Regions from separate parts of the Nocardioides sp. dk884 genome, predicted to be linked through region 1. Evidence: predicted binding sites of a transcription regulator. Region 1 holds the regulator's gene; each other region holds the start of a gene.
What was found. Region 1 encodes LexA, which represses DNA repair genes until DNA is damaged. Its sites were predicted from a motif close to TCGAACANNTGTTCGA; they were not measured.
Positions count from the first base shown of each region.

Region 2: GFH29_RS11300 (HNH endonuclease signature motif containing protein) is a predicted target of LexA. The motif match lies at 2,086-2,101, and genes of this name have one in related genera.
Region 3: GFH29_RS11095 (HNH endonuclease signature motif containing protein) is a predicted target of LexA. The motif match lies at 1,748-1,763, and genes of this name have one in related genera.

Region 1 covers NZ_CP045649.1:3,600,390-3,603,945, reverse strand. The annotation lists gene GFH29_RS17180 (MXAN_6640 family putative metalloprotease) at 1-1,322, opposite strand, end outside; gene lexA (transcriptional repressor LexA) at 1,585-2,307, opposite strand; gene GFH29_RS17170 (LysM peptidoglycan-binding domain-containing protein) at 2,664-3,011, shown strand; gene GFH29_RS17165 (hypothetical protein) at 3,121-3,450, opposite strand.
Region 2 covers NZ_CP045649.1:2,334,273-2,337,828, reverse strand. The annotation lists gene GFH29_RS11310 (acyltransferase family protein) at 1-54, shown strand, start outside; gene GFH29_RS11305 (FBP domain-containing protein) at 85-582, shown strand; gene GFH29_RS11300 (HNH endonuclease signature motif containing protein) at 760-2,073, opposite strand; gene GFH29_RS11295 (hypothetical protein) at 2,186-2,725, opposite strand; gene GFH29_RS11290 (hypothetical protein) at 2,806-3,225, shown strand; gene thrS (threonine--tRNA ligase) at 3,495-3,556, shown strand, end outside.
Region 3 covers NZ_CP045649.1:2,291,557-2,295,112, reverse strand. The annotation lists gene aroB (3-dehydroquinate synthase) at 1-71, shown strand, start outside; gene GFH29_RS11110 (type II 3-dehydroquinate dehydratase) at 77-511, shown strand; gene GFH29_RS11105 (hypothetical protein) at 580-999, opposite strand; gene GFH29_RS11100 (hypothetical protein) at 1,091-1,570, opposite strand; gene GFH29_RS11095 (HNH endonuclease signature motif containing protein) at 1,776-3,092, shown strand; gene GFH29_RS11090 (3-hydroxyacyl-CoA dehydrogenase NAD-binding domain-containing protein) at 3,535-3,556, opposite strand, start outside.

The DNA of each region.
Region 1 (3,556 bases):
GTGCGGTCCAGGGCGACGCGGTGCCGGGTGCGGGTGCCGTCGGCGGCGAGCGTGGTCACCACGGCCGCCGGCGCGCTGGCTCGTGGCGGCAGGTCCAGGCGAAGTCGCAGCCGCCATCCGCGCCCGCGCAGCGTGGTGGCCGGGGTGAGCCGGACACTGGCCGAGGCGAGGTGGTCCAGGCGCACCCGGTGCCGGACGGCGGCCCGGCCGACGCCCAGCGCCGCGACCGGCCGGGCCGCGGGGTAGCCCCGCCCCTCGTCGTACGACGCCGCGGGGGCGAGGTTGTCGGCGGCGAAGCCCGCCAGCGCCGCGGGCAGGGTCGTCCCGCGGGCGCGCAGCACGGTGCTGATCGCGGCCAGGGAGTGGTCCTGGACGTGCGGCCCTGTGGAGTCCGCGGCCTCCCAGATGTCGCGGACCACTGTCGCCAGACCCCCCTGCGCGGTCGGCAGCCGCTCGCCGAGCCAACGGAAGAAGATCCAGCTCCCGTAGACCCGCAGCGCGTCGGCGCGGTCCGCCCGGCCGCGGTCGTCCAGGGAACGCCTCGGCTGGCGCAGCGGGCTGCGGTGCAGGTACTGGCGGTTGTCGTCGACGTCGTCGAACAGCTCGTCCTCGACCCAGGCGGCGGTGGCCTCCATGAGCCAGGCGTCCTGGGTGGCGTCGTAGGCGAACTGCACGGCGTGGAAGTACTCGTGGGCCGCTGTCACCTGGAGGTTCTCCAGCGGCGTGTTGCCCGGGAACTGCGTGCCGTCGTAGTCGTCGTCGAGCACGCAGTAGGCCGCACGGGCGTTGGCGCCGATGACCGGGACAGGAGCGTCGCTCGCGCAGTAGCCGTACAGCCCCTGGTCGCCGATGTCGGCAAGGTAGATGTCCGTGCGGGCGTCACCGCCGAGCGGGCCGTCGCCGAGCGGCGCCCGGTATCCCGCCGACCGCAGGCGCGCGTGCACCGAGACGAGGGTGTCCAGCACCAGGTCGACCTGGTCGGGCACCCCGTTGCCGGAGAGGTCGGCGAGGTCGGGGCTGTCCGCGCTCGCCGGGTTCGACGCCCAGTGCACGCAGAGGACCGCGGTGCAGCGCACCCGCGGTGCGGCGCGAGGGCCCCACCCGTGACCGGCGGGATCCGCGCGGCCGTCGGTGGGTCGGGCGAGCAGGCGTCGCGCTGCGGCGCGCTCGCCGGCCGGCAGGGCATCCAGGGTGAGTGCCAGGTCCCGCAGGGCGATCGTGGCGTCGCCAGCGCGCAGGCCGCTGGACTCGGGGGCCAGCGCGCGGCGTGCCCCGGCCAGGGCGGCCCGGGCCCGGCGCAGCGGCACCGCCTCGGTGGGCACGCTCAGCGGGGTCGTCGCCGAGCCGGTCGCGGGGCCAGCCGAGGGGCCAGCCGAGCGAGGCGGGCCGGGATCGGCGTGTGCCGGGGTCGGGGCGAGGGCGGTGAGGACGGCGAGGCAGAGCGCTGGAAGGCCCAGGGCGCGTGCTCGGCAGGGGCCGGGCGAGGACGGGCGCCGCCGGGCGGCGCGAGGGGCTGGCACGAGGTGATCCTGTCACCCCGTGCCGGCCCGGCTCGGACTCGCCACGGACCCGGCGCGAGGGACCTCAGACCCGGCGCAGGACCGCGGTGACCTTGCCCAGGATCGAGGCGTGGGTGCCGTCGATGGGCTCGTAGGCGTCGTTGTGGGGGAGCAGCCAGACCTTGCCGTCCTTGCGCTGGAAGGTCTTCACGGTGGCCTCGCCCTCGATCAGAGCGGCCACCATGTCGCCGTTGTTGGCGGTCTGCTGCTGGCGGATCACCACGTAGTCGCCGTTGCACACCGCCGCGTCGATCATCGAGTCACCGGAGACCTCGAGCAGGAACAGCTGTCCGTCACCGACCAGCTGACGTGGGAGCGGGAAGACGTCCTCGACCCGCTCCTCGGCGAGGATCGGCCCGCCTGCGGCGATACGGCCCACCACCGGCACGTAGGAGGGGGCCGGCACGCTGTCGCCGATGCCGGTCTCGTCAACCGAGGAGCCCTCGCCCGAGGACATGGCCTTGCGGGCGGCCATCACCTCGGGCAGGAACACCTCCAGGGCACGCGGACGGTGCGGGTCGCGCTTGATGAAGCCCTTCTGCTCGAGGACCTTCAGCTGGTGCGCCACGCTCGAGGAGCTGGTCAGGCCGACGGCCTGACCGATCTCGCGCATGCTCGGCGGGTAGCCGCGCTTCTCGATGCAGTCGGTGATGTGGGTGAGCACCCGCACCTGGCGCGGGGTGAGTCCGGTCGCGTCAGCAGGACCGTCGGGGAGCTCAGCGACCCCGTCGCTCTTCTTCTTGGCCATCTGTGCCTTCCCTCGGGTCGTCGTCCGGGTTGTCCGCGCCTCCGGCGGATCGGGCGTCGTCCCGGGTCCGGTGGCGTGAGGGCCACCGTAGCGACATCCACCCCCAGAGTTCAAACATCTGTTCGAAGTGCGTGTCGCGGGCCTGCCTGCGCGGCCGAGACGGGCGATGCGTCGAACATTCGTTCGCCCAGATGCTTGCGTTCCTCGAACACCTGCTCTAGCGTCGTACATGTGTTCGATCGAACGTCTGGTCGAACGTCGATCCGGTCCCGTTTCGGCGGGACTGTCGGTGGCGGGCGTTAGACATCTTCTCGACGCCGCGATCCGAGGCTGACACCACTTCCCCAGGAGCCACGATGAGCACGCTGAACCCCACGACCATGATCATCACCTCTCGTCCGGCGACCGGCCGGTCCGTGCGGCTGACCCGCCGAGGCCGCGTGGTGGTCTTCCTGTTCTGCGTGGCGGTCCTGCTGGGCGTCGGGTTCGCCCTCGCCGGCGGCTCGATGGCGACGGCGGAGAGGGGCTCGGCGGAGCCCACGGAGATCATCACGGTCGGCACCGGTCAGACCCTGTGGGACATCGCCGCCGAGCTCAGCGACGACGGTGACGTGCGCGAGGAGATGCGCCACATCGAGCGGCTCAACGCCCTCGACTCCACGATGCTCGTCGCCGGTCAGCGCCTCGCGGTGCCCACCAGCTGAGGCACGCCAGACATCGCCGGTCGCCTCGACCCCGACCGGCGAGCAGGGGAAGACAGGGGGCGGAGCCTGATGGCTCCGCCCCCTGGTCGTTCCTCGAGGTCGAGGTCGTTCAGCGGGCCGCGCGTCGTCCGCCTGGCACCGTCGTGCGTGTCGCCGGGGTGCTCGCGGCGACGGGGTCCTGCGTCGGGGCGGCTGCGGGATCGGGCGACGAGGAGGGGCCGGAGGTGAGGCAGAGCTCGCGCAGCAGGCGTGCGATGAGCATGAGGGCCACAAACAGGCAGGCCACGGCGCCGGTCGAGGCGAGCGCCAGGAGCCACCAGCCTCCGGAGTCGCCGCCGCGCGCGCTGGCACCGAAGTCGATCGCGGCGTAGACGAGGTATCCCCAGGCGATGACGGCCAGCGTCACGCCTCCGGCCAGGGCGAGCAGGCGTGGCTGCACCGTCGGAGTCTTCTTGGTGCCCCGCCTCGAACCCGCCCGCTTGCCCTTGCTTGCCACGGGGTCATTGTCGCTGATCGCGCGCCCGGGCGCTCGGCGACCCGCACGT
Region 2 (3,556 bases), 1.3 Mb from region 1:
GCGCCGCGGTTCCGCGAGGTGCTGGCGGGGCGGGCCACCGACCGCCAGGACTGAGCGCGCGGCGGGGGGTGCGAGGCTGGGCTCATGCAACCGCTCAGCGCGCAGGAGATCCGCGGCTCGTTCGTCAACTGCACCAAGGGCGAGGCCACCCGGCTGCCGCTGCCCAAGGCGATCGCCCCGTCGCGCTGGGAGCAGCTGGACTTCCTCGGCTGGCGCGACGCCGGCGCCCCGGACAGTGCCTACCTGGTCGTCCCGGGCGACAGCGGCCCGGTCGGGCTGGTGCTGCGGATCAGCAACGGCGCCGGGCGCGGCGGGCGCAAGAACATGTGCGCGTTCTGCCTCACCACCCACTCCAGCACCGACATGGCGCTGATGGTTGCGCCCCGCGCCGGCGCCGCCGGACGCGCCGGCAACACCGTCGGCACCTACCTGTGCGCCGACCTGGCCTGCTCGCTCTACGCACGCGGCATCAAGCGCCCCGACCGCGCCCAGCCGCACGAGACGCTCACCCCCGAGCAGCGCGTCGAGCGGCTGTGCGCCAACGTGGACACGTTCGTACGTCGGGTGCTCACGCCGCGCTGACGGTGGTCGCCGCGGGGGCGCGTAGCGCCGAGCGCGCGGGCCCGCGATCGACCGTCTGACCGGGCCGCGGAATGCGGCACAACCGGTCGTGTCAGTGACGTGCCGTGACAAGGAGCCGGTCCGGAGAGCGCCGCCCCCCTGGCGGCACAGAGGGACCCACTCGGTGAGCGGACTTTGTCAGGGCGCGCCGGGCGGGTGTGCGCTGAGGAGCGCGGTGGTGCCACGGTCCTTGATCAGGTGCAACCCGTGCGGTGATCGCCAGAGGTAGGTGGCGGCGTCGATCTTGTCGTAGCGCCAGCCGGTGTGGGTCTTTGCCCGATGGTGTCGCCGGCACAGCGGAGCCAGGTTGCACGAGCACGTCGGCCCGCCGGCGGCGTGGGCGACGACGTGGTCGCAGTCGCAGCGGGTGGCGCGGCGCTCGCACCACGGAAACGCGCACGTCGGCTGGGTGAGACGGGTCTGCTCGACCATGCGGTCAGGGATCGCGTAGGCCTCGGTGTGGTGGTGGGCGTCGAGGTCGATGACCGGCTTGATGACGACCTGCGTCTGCGGGTTGGCGCACCAGTCGCGGACCTGCTCGGTCGACACTATCGACCGGGTCTCCTCGACCTGTGCGACCCCAGCCTCGTCCCGCGAGATCGCCGCGTCGGAGAGGTGCACGTGGATGACGACCCGGCGGGGCTTCACCGCCGACGCGACGCCCTCACCAGCGCTGCCGGCTTCGGCGCGCAGGTCCAAGGCCAGCTGGCGTCGGGCAAGCTCACCGGCCGCCAGCGAGCGGCGTACGTCGAGGGACTCCGCGCAGCCCAGCGCAGCCAGTTCCTCCGCGCCGTGGCCGATCGCTGTGTCGAGGTCCATGGCATCGGCCAGGTCGAGCTCGCCCTCCACCCGGACGGTGCCGTCGTGGGTGGCCTCGCGGGTGTGGACGTCGAAGCGCCGCCGGTCCGCGGCCTCGCGCCGCTGCTTCTCCGCGGCCTCGGGGTCGAACAGCACCCGGGCCTGGTCGACGAGCCGCTCGGTCATCGCCCAGCCGACCTTGCCGACCGTCCCGGCCAGCTGGCGGTCCACGAAGTCGGCTCCCTCGGGCGGGAGCTTCGTCGTGAGCTCGGCGAGCCGGCGGGCCTTCCAGACCGGCACCGCGCCCGCCTTGAGCTGCTTCCAGGTGCGCGGCAGTCGATGCGCCAGCTCGAGCGAAGCCCCCATCAGGCCCCGGGCCGCGTCAGTGGACATGCCCAGCGCGGCTCCCAGCTCCAGGGGTGCGAACTCTGCGACCAGCGGCGTCCCCTCGCCCCCGAGCGGCACCGCGACCTCGGCGAAGAGCCACCCGCCGCTCGAGCCTGTCGAGACCGACTCCTCCGGATGCATCGCCGCCCACAGCAGAGCGCCCTCCAGGACCAGCGCCTCGGCTCGCTGGGCCGCCGCCCGCTGCTCCTGCACGAACGCCAGCACGGCGGCGGGAGAGCCGCTGTCGGGGAGTTCGGGGGAGGCCATGCGTCATTCTAGTCGAACGTGCGTTCGATGACAAGAAGTTTGCCACACGGATGATCCGGGGTGCTCGGGGTAGCGGACGATTCGACCCGCGCAGGTCCGCTGACCCAGTCCGTCAGCGGCCGAACCTCGCCCACCCCTGGGCAGTGACCCCGCCGACCCTCGAGAACTCCCCGCCGACGATGACCGCGTCGGGTGTGGCGGTGATGGCGCGGACGCCCCAGAAGGAGTCCACGGTGGGACGGAAGTCGGGGTCGAGGTCGCCGGTGCTGACCCGGGCGGCGAGCACCTTGAGGTCGGTGTTCCCGCCGAACCCCTCGTGGAATCCGAAGTAGACCCGGTCGCCCTGCACGTCGAGCGCCTGGACGTCGCCCATCGCGGTGTGCCGGAACAGTTGCGCGCCGGCCCTCGCGTCCCAGGCGACCAGTGCGTTGGCGTACTCCCCGGCCGCGACCAGCACCCGGCTGCGGTCCTCCGAGACGTCGACGCCGTACGACGGCGAGACCGACCCGTCGTACGACGGGCCGCGGAGCGCGCCGGTGGTCTTCGCGACGGCGCCGACGCCGCGGCGGGTCGTCCCGCCGACGCGGGCGAAGTCGCCGGCGAGGTAGAGCAGTCGCCCCGCGGCCGCCAGGGAGTGGACCGGGCCGTCCACGGCGGGGCGGAACCGTGGCGAGGCGGCCGGTGGCGCCGCGCACCCGTGCCAGCCGGGGTCTCTCGGCGCCACCGACCGAGGTGAACCAGCCGCCGACGAAGAGCGCCCCGCCCGCCGGCTCGACGGCGAGGACCGGCCCGCCGGCCACGCCGGCACGGAAGGAGCGGTCCACGACGCCCCACTGCGCCCACATCTTCGCCAGCCTCGGACGCGCGACGCCGCTGATGCGGGTGAAGCTGCCGCCGACCCACAGCGACCGGCCGTCGGTGGCCAGGGCGCGGACGGCGCCGTTCGCGTCGGCGCGCCAGCCGGTCAGCAGCGCCCCGGTGCGCAGCGAGAACGCCGCGAGGTTGGCGCGGGGCACCCGGGCCCCCGACGGGCTCACCGCCGCGGAGAAGGTGCCGCCGACGATGACGACGTCGCCCGCGACGGCGGTGGCGAGGACCGGCCCGTCGACGCCCCAGCTCGCCTCGGGGGCGGACGGGTCGGGTGCGGCGTGAGCGGGCCGGGGGAGCAGTGCGGAGAGGGCGAGCGCCAGCACCAGGGTGAGCGCCGCGCACGCGACCTGGCGAGGCGCGGCGTACATGGCGCGAGTATGCGGGGGCCGCGCGAGGAGCGCATCGCCGCAAGTGGGGACCGGCGGGAGCGAAACCGATGCGACCCGCGGGCGCGCTGCTCGATACGATCGGCGTGGACGCCCGGGGGGCGCCCGCATCGTCCTGAGCCGCGAGGCCGACCCGAACCCATGCCGATCCAAGGGAGCACCCACGTGTCCGACAAGAAGATCGTCCTCGTCCGCGCCGACGCGCGTGAGGACCAGACGGTCACGGC
Region 3 (3,556 bases), 1.3 Mb from region 1:
CGACGATCCTCGCCGGGCCCTCGGAGGCCGACCTGCGCACGGCGTACGCCGCGATCGGCGGCGCTGCATGACCGGGGTGACCCGCCGGGTGCTGGTGCTCAACGGTCCCAACCTGGGTCGGCTCGGCCGGCGCCAGCCGGAGATCTACGGCACCACCACCCACGCCGAGCTCGTCGAGCGGTGCGTGGCCTGGGGCGCGGACCTCGGCCTCGAGGTCGAGGTGCGCCAGACCAACCACGAGGGCCTGCTGCTCGACTGGCTCAACGACGCCGCCGACGAGGCCACGCCGGTGGTGCTCAACGCCGCGGCCTGGACGCACTACTCCTGGGCGGTCTTCGACGCCTGCGCCCAGCTCACCGCCCCGCTGGTCGAGGTGCACATCTCCGACCCCCGGACGCGGCCCGAGGAGTTCCGCCACCACTCCGTGGTCACCCCGCACGCCGTCGAGGTGATCGCCGGGCACGGCATCGAGGGCTACCGGATGGCGCTCGAGGTGCTGGCGCGTCTCTGAGAGAGCGTGTCCCTATTCGGCGGCGGCGTGAATGGGCCGTTGGGAAGTGCGTTCGGTGCGCGAGTCGCTCAGCGGGAGATGGGCTCGACGGTCGTCTTGTTCTGCCCGCAGACGATGTAGTGCGCGTACTTGGGCATCTGGCACGCACCATCAACCAGCTCTCTGTCCCCCAGCGGCGCGTCCAGTCGTACGTGGATGTCGTAGGAGACGCCCACGTCGCTGCAAGACATCGCGCGGACGGTCTCCCTGACGGTGATGGTGACCCGTTTCGGGTCCTCGTCAACGTCCGCCCGCGCGCCATCCCTGCACTCGCTGCCGGTGTAGGTCAGCTGCACGACTGCACCGTCTACCCTCGCCGGCTTGTTCCAAGGCGTCGGCTCGGACTGACCGAAGAAGTACCAGGCAGTCACGCTGACGACCCCGATCGCGGAGGCAGTGGCAAGGATGAGCCGCCATGTCACTGCTCCGCGCTGCGCCATCGTCGACATAGAACCGCCTCCGATCTGTCGGTCATCACTATGACGCGTCGGAGTCGCCGGGGGTTCTGAAGGGGGAATCGACCGGCGCCTCCCAGCCCGCTCACGCGGCGAGCTGAGGTGTGCGCCGGTGAGCTCGCGCACGCGACAGGTGGCGCAACGTGGTGGCGATGCAGGCGACCTGTAGCCAACCGGTCGCTGAGGTGGTGGTGTTCTCGAACGATCTCGCCAGGCGACGGGAGCGCCCAAGCCGGCCGTGGGCGACCTCGACTCGCCACGCCCACAGGACCAGGTCCAGCCGGTCGGTGACGCCCTGGTGCTCCACGTGCTCCAGCATCAGCTCGCTAGCCCGGTCCTCGTGGGTCGAGGCGGGCACCACCAACGCGCCGACCGGCAGGCCGGTCACGTCGACTGCGACGACGCGCTTGGTGCCCTCGGTGCGGCCGTAGGGGCCGCCCTTGTCGTGGAAGGTGAACCCACTGTTCGGCGCGCCACGGGCCAGGTGGGTGTCGATGACGACCATCGAGGGCGTCTCCTCGGTCCGCCCGTCGTGTTGGCGCGCGGCCGCGTGCAGCACGGTCAATGCCCGCAACCAGGTGCCGTTGCGCGACCAGCGGCGAAACTGCGACCAGACCCGAGTCCATGGTCCGAAGGACGGGGAGGTAGCGCCATTGGCAGCCGGTCTGGGCGATGCCGCTGGGCGAGCAGCGTGGACAGGCGACGAGTCGCGCTCCACAGTTTTACCTTCGCACCCTTTGCCTCGAACGTGCGTTCGAGTAGGATGAGGCATGGCCTCTCCCGAACTCCCCGACTGCGACACCCCAGCCGCCGTGCTGGCGTTCGCGCAACGCCGCCGGGCGGCAGCCCAGCGGGCGGAGATCGACGTCTTGGAGGCCGCTCTGGTGTGGGCGGCGATGCACCCCGAAGAGTCGGTCGCCGACGCGGCGCCGGCCACCGGTCTGGTCTTCGGCGAGCTCGCGGTGCCGCTCGCTGGCGAGGGGACGCCGCTGGTGGCGGAGTTCGCACCCATGGAGTTCGGCGCGGCGATCGGCATGTCGACCGACTCCGCCCGAGCGCTGGTCGGCGACGCACTGGAGCTCGCGCACCGGTTGAAGCGCACCTGGAAGCTGGTCCGCGCCGGCAAGGTTCCGCTCTGGAAAGCCCGCCGGCTCGCGCAGCTGACCGCCACCCTGCCGCTGGACGGCGCGGACTTCGTGGACCGCCAGCTCGCCGACTTCGTGGGGAAGACCAGCTGGGCGGGGATAGAGCGGCTCGTCGACGAGGCGCGAGTCGCGTTCGACCCTGAGGGCGCGGAGAAGGACCGCCTCGCCGCAGCTGACGGCCGGCGGTTCGATGTCCGCACTGACGAGGCGAACCGCCACGGCAGCGTCCACGTCGAAGGGGTCCTCGACCTCGCCGACGCCATCGACCTCAATACCGCGATCTCCCAGGGCGCCGAGGATCTCGCCGCGCTCGGGTCCACCGAGTCGTTGGACGTACGCCGCTCGATGGCGGCCGGTGAGCTCGCCCGACGCCAGCTCGCTTTCGACCTCCGGGCGGAGGCGGGTGAGGGCGCCGCAGCGGTGGTCAAGCCCCGCCAGGTCGTCATCCACGTGCACCTCTCGCACGCCGCGATCAGTCGCGACGAGTCCGGCATCGCACACGTCGAGGAGACTCGGTCGATCGTGTCGACCGACCAGGTCCGCGACTGGTGCTCCAACCCGCAGACGCAGGTCGTCATCAAGCCGGTCATCGACCTCGAAGCCCATCACCACACCGACGCCTACGCCATTCCCGACCGCCTCGTCGACCAGGCCCGTCTCACGCAGCCGGTCTGCGCCTTCCCGTGGTGTGAACGTCCCGCCCGTCGCTGCGACACCGACCACGTCACCGCCCATGGCGCGGGCCCGAGCGGCGGCCCGACCTGTTCGTGCAATCTGGCTCCGCTCTGCCGGCGTCACCATCGGGCGAAGACCCACACTGGCTGGACCTATGACAAGACCGACGCGGCGACGTACCTCTGGCGATCACCACACGGCCTTCACCTGGTGAAGGACCACGGCACCACCAGCCTCCTCGCCGGCGATCCGCCTGACGACCCGTAGGTCGCGAGCCCTGGAGGTCGATCGAGGTTGTCGGCTGGCGCGGTGACCTCGACGAGCGCCTTGGCGACACCGGTGCTGACCGACGCGATCAGCTCGGCGACGCCCGGTGGCGGGGACGTCAGCGCTGGCGCTGCGTGGGTGCCGCCGAGCCACGCACCATCCGCGTCCAAGGCTGGCCGGCCCCGAGCCGCAGCCGCCGCCTTCGGTAGCGCACGAGGGGGATGCTGCGTCGCGTGCGACCAGGGAGCTGACGCGTCCGAGTCACTCCGCGACGATGCGGATAGTCAGAGGCGCACCGCCATCGGGGAGGAGGGTCGCCCGTCCCGCGGCGGCGTCAGCAGTCCCCAACGTCACGAACTACCCCGAGAACCTCACCCCCCAGACGCTGCAGGGCGCCGGACCTCGCGGTCCGGCGCCCTGCAGGTGATGCGTCAGCGGGGGATCAGTGGAACTTCCCCAGGTCC